DNA from 3 places in the Pseudarthrobacter sp. 1G09 genome. Region 1 is predicted to be linked to each of the others. Evidence: riboswitches for the same ligand, from Rfam matches in the RefSeq annotation. Region 1 holds a riboswitch; each other region holds the start of a gene.
What was found. A riboswitch is a leader RNA that binds a small molecule or an ion and turns the genes downstream of it on or off. The one in region 1 is predicted to bind cyclic di-AMP.

Region 1 (4,599 bases):
AGGACGGGCAAACGCCAGGCTGCCGTTGCCGTTCCTGACCGCGGCAGTACTGGCGGTGTCGGCCTGCACCCCGCAGCAGCCCACCCCTGCAGCGTCCCCCGCTGCCACCGCCCCCGGGCCGGTGACCATCGAGGTAAACCAGTCCCGCGACCAGTACGGGCAGCATGCCATCCTGCTCCAGCTCACCAACACCACGGACGGTCTCCTGACAGTGGACCTGGCGCGCGTCAGTTCCCCGCTGTTCGACGGGGACATCGAGTGGACCCCGCAAGCGGGCAGCCTGGAGCTTCCGCCGCACCAGCCCAAAAGCGTGCCCGCACAGCTTCCACCCCCGGCCTGCGCTGACCTGGCAACGGCATCGCCGCAGGCCAGCGCCACGGTATCCTTCGCTGCGGAAGGACAGCACCCGGCAGCGCTGAGCCTTCCGGCGCCGGATCCCTTCGGCGTGCTGCCGCGCAACAATAGCGAGCTCTGCCTGGCCGCCGACGCCGCGAAAGTGGCCGGACTGGCCCTGGACCCGCACCTTGGGGTGGCGGCGGACGGCCGCACCGCCGTCGTCCTCCTTCGCATCAGCCCCCAGCCGACGGCCCCTGGAGGGACTCCGCCCCTCACGCTGCGCAGCGTGGGCGGCACTCCCCTGCTGGCGGAGGCCGGGCCCGAGTCCGGGGCTGAGCCGTGGCCGCGGAACCTGACGGTCCGGACGGGGGAAACCGGCACTGTCCTGGCCCTGAGGGTGCGCCCCGCCCGGTGCGATCCACACGCCGTGGCGGAAGATAAAGTGGGCACCCTGCTGCCCCTCACCGTCACCGTCGGGACCCGGGAAGGTGTCCTGAAAGTGGCCGCCGGCGGGCCGTTGCGTGCGCAACTTTATGACTTTGTTACGCAGGCCTGCCAGACCGGCTAGGCCCCGGGCATCATCCGAGGTCACCGCGGCGTTCCGGGGCGCCCTCCGGCCGGTGGCTTCATCCGAGAGGTCCGACTCGTATGTTATCCAAATGTGACAATCGGGTGAACGTCGGGTTATGGTCGTACACGTGTCCCTCCCAAGCGGGACATTCCCCTCAGCTTGCCGAGCCCTGCCGCTGAACCGGGATTCAATCGCTTTCCAGCTGGCAGGGACGGGGGAACCAAGTTTCCGCGGCTTCACCGAAGCCTTGGGGTTAAGTCGATAGCGCCTTCCGTCCCTGACGAAGTGCGCTACCGGCCGGGCATCTCCAGCCCGAACCCGACAGCTCACCCCGCAGGCATGGGAGAGGCGATCAACCGTGTCAAAAAATTTCACCACCGCCCGTCACCGCGCTACTCCGGCCGGCTCCATCGCGCTTCAGGGTTTGGCCGTGACGGCCAAGGCCCAGGCCCGGACATTTGGACGCCCGGCACTCGCAGTAGCCGCAGCATCGGGCATTGCGTTCGGCGTCGGAGCTCCGGCACATGCAGGCGTGACCGGCCCGGACAGCACCGAAACCACTAACGTCCAGGCATACTCGGCTCCGGCCGCGCCCGTAGCCGCTGCCCCTGCAGCCGCTGCCGGCAACGTCCACACGGTTGCTTCCGGTGACACCCTCGGCGCCATTGCGTCCGCCTACGGGGTTGGCCTGAACGACGTCCTGGCAGCCAACGGCCTCGACGTTTCCTCGATCATCTACCCCGGTGACCAGATTGCCATTCCCGGCGCCGGCTACGCAGCACCGGCCGCTCCGGCCGTTGCTCCTGCAGCGGCACCGGTCCAGGCCGCAAGCACCGCTCCCGCCAACACCGGCATGAACCTCGGCTACGCCTCCGCAACGCCTGCGGCCACCGGCTCGGGCACGGGCGCTGCCATCCTCGCCAACGCCTACGGCCAGGTTGGCGTTACCCAGGACTGCACCGCCATGGTGGAGAAGGCCCTGCGCGCCGTCGGCAAGTCCGTCGGAGACCTGGCTCCCGGCCAGTTCTTCCAGTACGGCACCGTGGTGGGCGCCCCCGCCCCGGGTGACCTCGTCATCTCCGCGGGCCACGTCGGTGTGTACGCCGGTGACGGCCAGATGGTCAGCGGCGGCGTCAACGGCAGCCAGACCCAGGTGCACTCCGTCAGCTGGGTTGGTGCAGCCTCCTACGTACGGGTCGCATAGCCTGCTGAGCACGTAGCTTCCAGCGCATAGAGCTGCAAAAAGGGCGGTAGCCGGGATGTCCCGGCTACCGCCCTTTTGCTGTGTTGGCAGGCTCAGGTGCCGCAGAAGGTCGTGTACGTCCCGAAGTCCTCCGGGGCACCTTCGGCGTACCGCTCCAGGCCAGGGCGTTCGCTGTACGGCGCCGTCACCGCTTCCAGCAGCCGGTGCAGTGGATCCAGGTCCCCGCCGGTAGCCGCGGCCAGGGCCTCTTCGACGAGGTGGTTCCGGGGAATGTACGCGGGATTGGTGCGGTCCATCAGCCCGGCATCCGGCCCCAGCTTCTGCCAGCGTTCGGCCCAGGCATCGTACGCAGCCAGGTCCATGACCATCCCGCGGACAGGCCGACTGTCACCCCGGGCGGCCTTGGCCAGGTTCCTGAAGAAGAGCGTGTAGTCCACCGGGCCGTCCTTGAGGATGCCGGTGACGCCGTCCACCAGGTCAGAGACCTCCTCGGCTGCCGCCGTATCCGGCTTCCCCGCAGCAAGGCCCAGTTTGGTGGCCATGCCGCCAAACCACGCCGCACTGTAATGCCGCCGGAACCCGCCCAGCGCCTCCACCGCCACGGGAACCGCCGCCTCCTGGTCTTCGTCGATGAGCGGCAGCATGGCTTCGGCGAGGCGGGCCAGGTTCCATTCGGCCATGACCGGCTGGTTGGCGTATGAATACCGGCCACCGACGTCGATGGAGCTGTACACGGCGGCCGGGTTGAACGCGTCGATGAACGCACAGGGGCCGTAATCGATCGTTTCGCCGGAGATGGTCATGTTGTCTGTATTCATCACGCCGTGGACGAACCCCACCAGCATCCACTGCGCCACGAGCGAGGCCTGCGCCGCCACCACGGCCCGGTACAGGGCGAGGTAGGGGTTCTCCTCCGCAGCGGCTTCCGGATAGTGGCGGCTGATGGCATGGTCCGCCAGCCGGCGCAGGAGTTCGGTGTTGTCCGTGGCCCGAGCATACTGGAAGCTGCCCACCCGAAGGTGGCTGCCGGCCACCCGGGCCAGCACTGCGCCGGGCAGCATGTCATCCCGGCGCACCTGCCGTCCGGTCGCCACCACGGCGAGGGAGCGGGTGGTGGGGATGCCGAGGGCATGCATGGCCTCGCTGACCACGTATTCGCGGAGCATGGGCCCGACGACGGCACGGCCGTCACCGGCGCGGGCGAACGGCGTGCGGCCGGAGCCTTTCAGGTGCAGGTCCTTCAGCCGTCCGCGGGCATCCTCCAGCTCACCCAGCAGCAGTGCGCGGCCGTCACCGAGGAGGGGCGAGTAGCCGCCGAACTGGTGCCCGGCGTAGGCCTGGGCCACGGGCGTGGCACCTTCCGGGACGTGGTTGCCCAGCAGGAACCGCACTCCCTCTTCCGAGCCCAGGTACGCCGGGTCGAGCCCCAGTTCCGCGGCGAGCGGTCCGTTGAGTACCAGGAGTTTGGGGTCCGGGGCTTCCTCCGCTTCCCAGGGCACCGCCAGCTCGTTGAGTTCGCGGGCGAAGCGGCCACCCAGGGCGACAGTCGATTCTGCAGCAGCAGTCATGGTTTAAACCCTATCTCCGCGGCGGCCGTTGCAGGCCCGCCGCGGCGGTTCGGAAGGCGGATGCGCTGGAGGTCGTCGGCGGCGATGACTGTGGCGCCCTTGGCGCGGGCAGACGCCTGCCGGGCCAGGAGGGTGACGTCATTGCCGTACCGGGACGAGAAGTGCGTGAGCACCAGCGTCCGTGCGCTCCCATGTCCCGCCAAATCGCCAGCCTGCCCGGCGGTGAGGTGCCGGTACTCCTCCGCCAGCCCGCCGTCGTCGTCGCTGAAGGTGGACTCGGCCACCAGGAGGTCAGCGCCGTCAGCAAGGTCTTCGGCACCGTCGCACGGGGCGGTGTCCATGACGAACGCGAAACGCTGCCCGGGGCGCGGCACGCTGACATCCGCGAGTCCGACGCCGGCAAGGGTACCTTCGCGCCGGAGGCGGCCAACGTCCGGTCCGGCGATGCCCGCTGCCGCAAGGCGGTGGGGCAGGAAGGTGCGGCCCTCGGGCTCGGTGAGGCGGTACCCGTATGTTTCGATCCGGTGCTTGAGCGGCCGGATGTGGAGGCATTCCGCCACCTCGCCGGCGGCGCCGTGGGGATGGAGCCTCAGGTCCAGGCCGGGCGTGCTGACAGAGACCAGCGCCCGCACCACAGCATCCCCGGAGGCCGGGTAGTGCAGGTGGACCGGGTGGTTGACCCCGTCCAGCACCATCCTGGACAGCACGCCGGGCAGTCCGAAGCAGTGGTCGCCGTGGACGTGGGTGAGGCAGATCCTGGTGACCTGCGTTGCCGAAACTCCGGCGTGGATCATCTGGCGCTGCGTCCCTTCGCCGGGATCGAAGAGCAGCCCCTCCCCGTCCCAGCGCAGCAGGTACCCGTTGTGGTTCCGGGTACGGGTGGGCACCTGCGAGGCTGTGCCCAGGACCACCAGTTCACG
Region 2 (4,599 bases), 1.5 Mb from region 1:
GTACCGTTCGGGACCGCGTGGACCGTTGGATCAAACCGTATGCCGCCTTGTGGCTGACCATGGCCGTGGGCGGAACCCTGATCGTCGCCATGGCGCTCTTGGGCGCCGAAGTGTATTCGGACGTGGTGGATGACGAAGGCCTGGCGAGCCTTGATATCCCCGCCCTGGACTACGCCCAGTCACTGCGGAATCCCGGACTTGATGCCTTCGTCACGGGATTCACCAACATTGGCGGCGGCATCGGCATGCCCATCCTCGCCACGCTCCTCACCGCGTGGCTGACCTTCCTCAGCAGGTCGTGGCGCCCGCTCCTCCTGGTGGGCGGTGCAGCTGCGGTTTCCACCGCGGCCACCACCTTTGGTAAGCGGCTGGTGGGCCGGACCCGGCCGGACCACTCCGAAGCTGTTCCGCCATACGAAGACTCGCCGTCGTTTCCCAGTGGGCACACCCTCAACACCACAGTGGTGATCGGCGTGCTGGTGTACATCATTTGCCTGCAGTTCCAGGTCCTCAGCGTCCGCATCACAGCCATCACCGCGGGTACTGTCTTCATTATTTCCATGGGCCTGAGCAGGGTTTTCCTGGGCCACCACTGGTTGACAGATGTCATCGCCGGCTGGACGCTGGGCCTGGCCTGGGTCGGGTTCGTCATCCTGGCCCACCGGATGTTCCACCTGATCCGACGGAAGCAACATGCCGGGCCGGCGCCCACGTTTGAGCGTCCTGTGGTGCGCGATGTCGTAGCGGACGCCATGCACCACGACGGCGGCACGCACGGCCGCGGAACGGACCACGACGGCGGGACGCACCTCCGAGGGTAGGTTCACCGACGGCGGGACGCACCCGGGCGTGCGGGTCAGGCACCAGTAGCCCGGAACCAGGGACTCCGGCAGGGACAGCGCCGGATGATAGTTTTGAGCAATGCGCACTCTCGTTGTGGACCACCCGCTGGTCGCCCATAAGCTCACTGTTCTCCGGGATAAGAACACCCCTTCGCCCGTGTTCCGGCAGCTGACCGAAGAGCTGGTGACCCTGCTGGCGTACGAGGCCACGCGCGAGGTCCGCACCGAACCCGTCACTATCGAGACGCCGGTCAGCACCACTGTGGGCACGGCCTTCACCAAGCCCACGCCGTTGGTGGTCCCCATCCTGCGCGCCGGCCTCGGCATGCTGGAGGGTATGACCAAGCTGGTCCCTACTGCAGAAGTGGGTTTCCTGGGCATGGCCCGCGACGAGGAAACCCTGGACATCATCACCTACGCAGAGCGGCTGCCCGAGGACCTTACCGGCCGGCAGGTCTTCGTCCTGGACCCCATGCTTGCCACGGGCGGAACCCTGCGCGAGGCCATCAAGTTCCTGTTCAAGCGCGGGGCATCGGATGTCACGTGCATCTGCCTGCTGGCGGCTCCGGAGGGCCTGGCCAAGCTGGAGGAGGAACTGGGCGAAGCAAACGTGCACATCGTCCTTGCATCGATTGACGAGAAGCTGAACGAAAAGTCCTACATCGTTCCGGGCCTTGGGGACGCGGGTGATCGCCTGTACGGCATCGCCGGCTAACCGCATTGACCGGGCGGAAAGCCTTCCGCAATATGGGGTCCGGCCGTAGCCTGTGGCAATGGACTGGAAACTTGAACTCGTGTTTGTCCCCGTGTCCGATGTGGACCGCGCCAAGGATTTCTACGTTAACAAGGTTGGTTTCAACGCCGACTTCGACGAACGCCCATCGGAGTCCATCCGCTTCGTTCAGCTGACCCCGCCCGGTTCAGCATGTTCCATCTGTATCGGTGAAGGCCTCACGGACGCTCCTCCGGGTACAGGCTCCAACCTCCAGCTGGTGGTCAGCGACATCCAGGCCGCCCACGACCACCTGAAGAACAACGGCGTGGATGTCAGCGATGTGGACGTCCAGGACTGGGGTCATTTCGTGTACTTCGCAGACCCCGACGGCAACCGCTGGGCCGTCCAGTACATCCCGGGACGGTAACGGCACGTCCCGGCCCAATCCGCTCGATGGCCGGAAGCCATCCCAAAGCCTGCTGCCTAACGCACGGAAGAACTGCTGCCTCGCACGCATGGCTGTGGAGACGACGACGGCCGCCGCTGAACCGGGAAGGTTCGGCGGCGGCCGGTCGGAAGGGCCTCAGCCAGTGAGGGCTTTTAGTACCAGTTGTTGCCCAAGTGGAAGTTCAGGGCGCCACACGGCGACTGGTAACGCTCCTTGATGTAGTTCAGGCCCCAGTTGATCTGGGTGCGGTAGTTGGTCAGGTAGTCGGGGCCGGCGCTCGCCATCTTCTCGGCGGGCAGGGACTGGACGATGCCGTAGGCGCCGCTGCTGGCGTTGGTGGCGGTGGTGGTCCAGTCGGATTCCTTGGTCCACAGGGTGACCAGGCACTGCATCTGGTCCTGTGCCCACCCGTAGCTGGCCAGCTGGCCGGACGCGTATGCCTGTGCGCCCGCAGGATCGTTGACGGCAACGACGGGAGCAGGCTCGGGAGCGGGAGCAGGCTCCGGTGCGGGAGCAGGTGCCGGTTCCGGTGCGGGCGCTGCGGCCGGGGCAGGTTCTGCCGCGGGTGCGGGCGCCGGTGCCGCCTCCTGAGGCTGCACCTTGAGCTCGGCGGGCGCCGACGCAGCCGGGTTCGAGCGGATTTCACTCTTCTCGATGCTCATCTGGGAATCGGCGGCCGCGGGGGACTCGGAGCCGGCGGCAGCCACACGGGACATGGCGTCGGTGGCCTGGCCTGCGGCGCCCACGCCCACCAGCATCGCTGCGGACACTGCGAGGACCGCGGCGCGCTTGCCGAAGGAAGACTTCTTGCGGGTTTCAGGCTGCGCGCTGTGGCTCGGAGCCGATTTTGGGCGCGGTTTTACCGTGAATTTAGACATATTTGATTCGCCTCTCACACCTGCGGAGTTAGCTGTCGGGTTCGGATGAGGGCATCCGGCCGCACGGCAAATACACGTGCTGGCTTAACCCCAAGGGCAGTACTGCGTTGCCCGGGACGTGGGTCCCCCGCCTCTGCCTTAGTTCAAGCGAAATCCGGGAAGTGGCAGAGCTTGGCGTCATCCGGATATGCGGCCCGAACGGGAACCGCACCATATCGACGGTACAGGAGAGCGGCGCTTAAGTCACATTTAGGTAACAGACGTCACGACGACGGCGCGTCGCCTTGGCAAATTCAGGCTACGGTCGGCAGGCGCAGCGCGAACTCCGTCATCCCGGGCCGTGATGTGACCGTTACCCGGCCGCCGTGGGCTTCCACGATGGACTGGACGATGGACAGGCCCAGCCCGCTGGTGCCCTCGGCAACGGCCGCGCCGGCCTGGTCGCCGCTGCCCTTGCGGGCCGCGTCTGCGCGGGCGAAGCGTGAAAAGACCTGGTCCACGAAGTCCGCCGGGATGCCTCCGCCGTCGTCCGTGACCGTCACGATGGCCGCGCCATCCGGAGCCGTGCCGACGCCGGCCACCACGGTGGTTCCGGCAGGGGTGTGTTTCCGGGCGTTGGACAGCAGGTTCATCAGTACCTGCCGCAGCTGCGCGCCGTCCCCGTTGACCAGCACCGGCTCCGCGGGAAGATCGAGCCGCCAGGTGTGGCTGGGGGCCATGACCTTTTCGTCGCTGACGCTTTCCACCACCAGCTGCGTCAGGTCCACCTCGGCCAGCTTGAGCGGCTGGCCCTCATCCAGCCGCGCCAGGAGCAGCAGGTCCTCCACCAGTGCCGTCATCCGCTCGGACTGGCTCTGGACCCGGGCCAGCGATTTCTGGCCGTCGGGAGTGAAGTCCTCCGTCATCCGCATCAGCTCGGTGTAGCCGCGGATGGCGGTCAGTGGGGTACGGAGCTCATGCGAGGCGTCAGCCACGAACTGGCGCACCTTCGTTTCGCTCTTCTGCCGGGCTTCCAAGGCGCTGGCCACGTTGTCCAGCATGAGGTTCAATGCATGCCCCACACTTCCCACTTCGGTGCCCGGGTTGGAGTTCGACGGCGGCACGCGGACGGCGAGCGCCACCTCGCCGGCGTCCAGGGGCAGTTCAGACACCCGGGTGGCAACCTCCGAGAGCTGTTCCAGGGGTTTCATGGTGCGGCGGATCAGCACCGTTCCCACCAGTCCGACCAGCAGCAGTCCGCCCAGCGAGACGAACACGAAGGTCCACACGAAGGACCTGAGGGTACTTTCCTTGGCGGCCAGGGGGAGCCCCGTGACCAGGGTGTCACCGGAGCTTGTCTGGACCGCGATCAGCCGATAATCACCGCTGGACATGGAACGGTCCACGGGCCGGGAGTTGGCATCGAGCGCAAGGAGCGTTTCCTTGTCCTCCGTGGACAGGGGCTGGCGGGTGGTGTCCGAGGCGAGGAAGCCGCCTGAACTCACCTGGCCGCTGCGGATGCTCGCGTTGACGGTGCCGATTCTTTGGCCCCGGGCGTCCAGGGGGTCCCGTCCGTTGAAGCCGCCAAAGGGCGGGCGGCCAGGGTTGTCGGCAAGGTTGGCGGCCTGGCTGAGCTGGTCGTCAAGCTGCCGGGTCAGGAAGGCGTCCATCGATGCGTAGCTCACGATGCCAACGGCACCGCAGATGGCGATGAGCAGGGCCATGGCCAGGGCGATC
Region 3 (4,599 bases), 1.3 Mb from region 1:
CACAACAGCAGAACGAAGAAGGTTGATTCAATGCCTACCGGCAAGGTCAAGTGGTATGACAAGGACAAAGGCTTCGGGTTCCTCGCGGGCGAGGACGGCCAGGAGGTCTTCCTGCCCAAATCGTCGCTGCCCGAGGGCGTAACGGAACTCAAGGCCGGCACCCGCGTGGAGTTCGGCGTGGCCGACGGCCGCAAGGGTGCCCAGGCCCTGGGCCTGCGCGTCCTCGACAAGACTCCCTCCATCGCCAAAGCCAAGCGGCCCAGCGCCCGCGACCTTGCGCCCCTGGTCCAGGATCTGGTGAGTGTCCTCGACAATCTCTCGGGCACCCTGTCCAACGGCAAGTACCCGGACGGTAACAAGGGCAAGACCATTGCCGCCGCCCTGCGTAAGGTTGCCGACGAGCTGGACGTTTAGGCAGCAATGAATCCGGAAGCTGAACAGCCCGACGCAGGAATGCAGGCCTTGGAACAGGAGGCAGCAGTTGTGCCCCAGGCAGCTGCCTCGGAGCGCACCGCCGTCTCCCGCGCTGCCGCGGCCGTGAAGGCGGCTCCCCAACGCAAGGCCGGCGTGCCGGTATGGCGGACAGGGAAGCCGGACGCATTCCTGGCCGCTGCCGTCGACGTTGCCAGGACTGCCCTTGAGGGAATCACCTCGGCGTCGGACATCGGTCAACACCTGGCCGCCAAAAGCGAAGGCGACCGCCTGGTGACGCACCTGTTCGAATCCAGGCTGCCTGGCTACTCGGGCTGGCAGTGGTACGCAGTCATCACCCGCAACTCCCGCTCCAAGCTGGTGACGGTCAACGAACTGGGCCTGTTGCCCTCCGAGGATTCGATCCTGGCCCCGGAATGGGTGCCGTGGGCTGAGCGGGTGCGGCCGGAGGACGCCCGGGAAGAGGATCACGAGCGGGAGCGCGCGGTTCCCGACGCCCAGGCTGCCGGGGAACCCGCCGCTGCTGCTGCCGGAGGACCGGAAGCCGAACCGGAGACTGAAATGGCAGAGCCTGCCCAGCAGGCCGGGTCTTCGGACGCTGGCCAGCCAGTCGAAGGGGAGGGCTAGCCAGCCCCCTTTCAGTGGTCGTGTTGACCCAACCAACAGCAAACGGCGCCGTCCGGGGTAAACCCGGGCGGCGCCGTCGCATGTTCTGTCGCCGGGGCCTTGCCGACGGTGGGAGCTACTTGCGCAGCTCGCCCACCACAAAGTCGATGCTGGCCAGCAGGGCCGAAACGTCCTCGGGGTCGATGGCGACGAAGGTGGCGATACGGAGCTGGTTGCGGCCCAGCTTGCGGTAAGGCTCCGTGTCCACGATGCCGTTGGCGCGCAGGACCTTGGCTACCGCGGCGGCATCAACAGAGTCGTCGAAGTCGATGGTGGCAATGACGTTCGAGCGTTCGTCCGGGTTGGTGACGAACGGAGTCGCGTAGTCAGATGCCTCGGCCCAGGTGTAGATGCGGCCGGCGGAGTCGGCGGTGCGTCCAGCTGCGAAGTCCAGGCCGCCGTTGGAGTTCAGCCACTGCACCTGCGCGTCCAGCGTTACCAGCGTGGACAGCGACGGGGTGTTGTAGGTCTGGTTCAGCTTCGAGTTGTCGATGGCGGTCTGGAGGTCCAGGAAATCCGGGATCCAGCGGTCGCTGGCTTTGATCCGAGCTGCGCGTTCGAGGGCGGCGGGGGAGAACAGGCCAAGCCACAGGCCGCCGTCGGAGGCGAAGTTCTTCTGCGGGGCGAAGTAGTAGACGTCGCTCTCGGCCACATCGACGTCCAGGCCGCCGGCGGCGGAGGTCGCATCTACCAGGACCAGTGCGCCCTCATCGGCATCCGCTACGCGCTTTACCGGAGCGGCGACGCCGGTGGAGGTTTCGTTCTGCGGCCAGGCGTACGCGTCGACGCCGGCCTCGGCCAAGGCTGCCGGGCGGGTGCCCGGGTCCGACGTGATGATGGAGGACGCATCCAGGAAGGGTGCCTTGTTGGTGGCGGCGGCGAACTTCGACCCGAACTCACCAAAGGACAGGTGCTGGGCCTTCTTCTCCACGAGGCCGAAGGATGCAATATCCCAGAACGCGGTGGAACCGCCGACGCCGAGGACAACCTCGTAGCCCTCGGGCGCGCGGAAGAACTGGCTGAGGCCCTCGCGGACCGAGCCCACGAGGTTCTTGACGGGGGCCTGCCGGTGGGACGTGCCCAGAATGGTTTTCGACGCCGCAGAGAGCGCATCGATCTGTTCCTGCCTGACCTTGGATGGCCCGGCTCCGAACCGTCCGTCCCGGGGCAGGAGGTCGGCGGGAATAGTGATGCTGGTTTCGCTCACGGGTGCTCCAATGTCGGCGGGGAGGTGGCTTTGGCCGGTCGGGCGGATAACGCCGCCCGACAGTCGGCAGTGACTGCAATACAGGCCTTTCCCATTCTGCCTGAACAGGCGTAGGCGCGGGAGCCGGAGCCGCCAAAGTCCAAACATTGAGACACGGGAACCTGGAGCCTGCAACTATTAGGACAAAGTCAAAATAGGCTAAGCTTGCCTCCGGACTATGTCGCGCCGCATGGCGGCGGATTGTGCTGGACAACGCGGGACAACGCGGAACAACGCAGGGTATTGCGCTCGAGGAGCTGAGCTGGATGACGGATCTGATCGACACTACGGAGATGTACCTTCGGACCATCCTGGAGCTGGAGGAAGAGAACATCGTTGCCCTGAGGGCCCGTATTGCCGAGCGGTTGCGCCACTCTGGCCCCACCGTGTCCCAGACCATCGGCCGGATGGAGCGTGACGGCCTGGTGGTGGTGTCCGGCGACCGCCACCTGGAGCTCACCGAGGTGGGCCGCAAACGTGCCACGGAGGTCATGCGCAAGCACCGCCTTGCGGAACGGCTCCTGGCTGACGTCATCGGCCTGGACTGGGCCTACGTCCACGACGAAGCGTGCCGCTGGGAGCATGTGATGAGTGAGCGCGTTGAGCGCCGGATCTACGAACTGCTCAACCACCCCACCGAATCGCCCTACGGAAACCCGATTCCCGGACTGGCCGCACTGGGTGGCAACCCGGAGCTGTCCTTGGCCGACGGCGCGATCAGCCTTCTTGAGGCCATGAAGACGTACGGCCCCGCCTCTGCCGTGACCATCAGCCGGTTGGCCGAACCCATCCAGGTGGAGCCCGAGCTCCTGTCCCAGCTCGACGAAGGCGGCATCCGCCCCGGAGCGGCGGTATCGCTGGAGCGTGTGGGGGACTACATTTCGGTCCGTGTTCCGGGCATTGAAGGCGCTCTGGAACTGCCTCCCGAAGTGGCTGCCCACGTATTCGTAGCCGTCAACTGACACCGTAAAAGCCCTGCTTTTACCCCGTGGGAGCTGGATCACGCAAAAATAACGGAATTGTTACTAAGGGACTTAAGCCCCTATAGTTGAACGAAAGCGTTGATACTTAAGCGTTACCTGATCTGGAGCCGAGCTCTGCCAGCGGATCAGGAGCACCAAGTCATAACTGGCAGAGGCGGGGGAACCACAACTGGCAGCGGGGGACTGCCTTGGGGTGAAGTCCGTCAGCAGCAAGCCTCTTCCAGTGAAGGAACCTTCCGGGGATTTCTCTGTGCCGCAGCTTGCTTACGGCGGACCGGGTCTGTGAACTCTCTGACCCGAATCCGACAGCTAACTTCGCAGGCTATCCAGAGAGGAAACCTTCTTGACCATGCAGACCCCCCGGGGCCGCCGCCGCGCGGCGGGCCCCGCTGCTACGCCGCGTGCTGTCGGGGCCGTCCAAGCTGCCGAGACCCCGCGCCCCCGCGATCTCCACCGTGACGCGCGCCGCCGTCGGGGTCCATTCCGCCAGATAACGGAATTCGCCTCGGCCAGCGGCATCGGCCAGAAGGCCGGCATCGCGCTTGCCGCCACCGGCCTGGTGCTTACCGTTACCGTCCCTGTCACCAGTCCCGTCATGGCAACTGACGCCAGCGGAACCGGTGCCGTTGCCGCCTCATCGGTGACGCCGCAGCCCGCAATTTCCGCGGAAGCAGGCGCCCAGATCGACTTCAGCCGCTCCGCCGTCGTCACCCAGGCGGACCCTGACGGCAAGCTCAAGCAGCTGCTCAGCGCCCAGTCCGCAGGATCGGTCTCCCGGGCTGCATCCGCCGGTACCCTGGGGGCCCCGCTGGCCACCATGACCACGGCATCGCCGTTCGGCTACCGCGTCAGCCCCATCACCGGCGGCACCGGCGACTTCCACCGCGGGCAGGACTATGTTGCCCAGTGCGGTACCTCCGTGATGGCTGCCGCCACCGGAACCGTGACCTTTGTGGGCTGGCACCAGTACGGCGGCGGCAACAGGGTGGTGGTGGACCACGGCAACGGCCTGGAGACCACCTACAACCACCTGTCGTCGTTCAACGTGAAGGAGGGCCAAACCGTCTCCCGGGGCGACGTCATAGCCCTTAGCGGGACCACCGGCGCCTCCACGGGCTGCCACCTCCACTTTGAAGTCCAGGTCAACGGCGAGGTTGTCGACCCCACCGGTTGGCTCTAGCCAAATGATGGTGGACTCTCGAATGGCCGTGACCCGCCGTGACCTGAATGTGACATTCAATCAAAACTGCTGTACCGTCTAACTCGCGTCAA

Region 2: it holds a riboswitch for cyclic di-AMP, as region 1 does, so the genes downstream of both, ACP3TD_RS04590 (hypothetical protein) here and ACP3TD_RS11315 (LysM peptidoglycan-binding domain-containing protein) in region 1, are expected to answer to the same signal.
Region 3: it holds a riboswitch for cyclic di-AMP, as region 1 does, so the genes downstream of both, ACP3TD_RS05205 (M23 family metallopeptidase) here and ACP3TD_RS11315 (LysM peptidoglycan-binding domain-containing protein) in region 1, are expected to answer to the same signal.

What each region holds. Positions count from the first base shown of each region.
Region 1 covers NZ_CP188306.1:2,454,697-2,459,295, forward strand. Annotated here, with positions in the region: gene ACP3TD_RS11310 (hypothetical protein) at 1-904, shown strand, start outside; cyclic di-AMP (ydaO/yuaA leader) riboswitch at 1,090-1,262, shown strand; gene ACP3TD_RS11315 (LysM peptidoglycan-binding domain-containing protein) at 1,266-2,111, shown strand; gene ACP3TD_RS11320 (protein adenylyltransferase SelO) at 2,204-3,679, opposite strand; gene ACP3TD_RS11325 (ribonuclease Z) at 3,676-4,599, opposite strand, start outside; gene ACP3TD_RS11330 (mycothiol transferase) at 4,595-4,599, opposite strand, start outside.
Region 2 covers NZ_CP188306.1:965,275-969,873, forward strand. Annotated here, with positions in the region: gene ACP3TD_RS04575 (phosphatase PAP2 family protein) at 1-821, shown strand, start outside; gene upp (uracil phosphoribosyltransferase) at 922-1,557, shown strand; gene ACP3TD_RS04585 (glyoxalase superfamily protein) at 1,616-1,984, shown strand; gene ACP3TD_RS04590 (hypothetical protein) at 2,158-2,883, opposite strand; cyclic di-AMP (ydaO/yuaA leader) riboswitch at 2,887-3,043, opposite strand; gene ACP3TD_RS04595 (HAMP domain-containing sensor histidine kinase) at 3,177-4,599, opposite strand, start outside.
Region 3 covers NZ_CP188306.1:1,110,757-1,115,355, forward strand. Annotated here, with positions in the region: gene ACP3TD_RS05185 (cold-shock protein) at 31-414, shown strand; gene ACP3TD_RS05190 (DUF3027 domain-containing protein) at 421-1,059, shown strand; gene serC (phosphoserine transaminase) at 1,175-2,305, opposite strand; gene ACP3TD_RS05200 (metal-dependent transcriptional regulator) at 2,611-3,306, shown strand; cyclic di-AMP (ydaO/yuaA leader) riboswitch at 3,448-3,666, shown strand; gene ACP3TD_RS05205 (M23 family metallopeptidase) at 3,677-4,507, shown strand.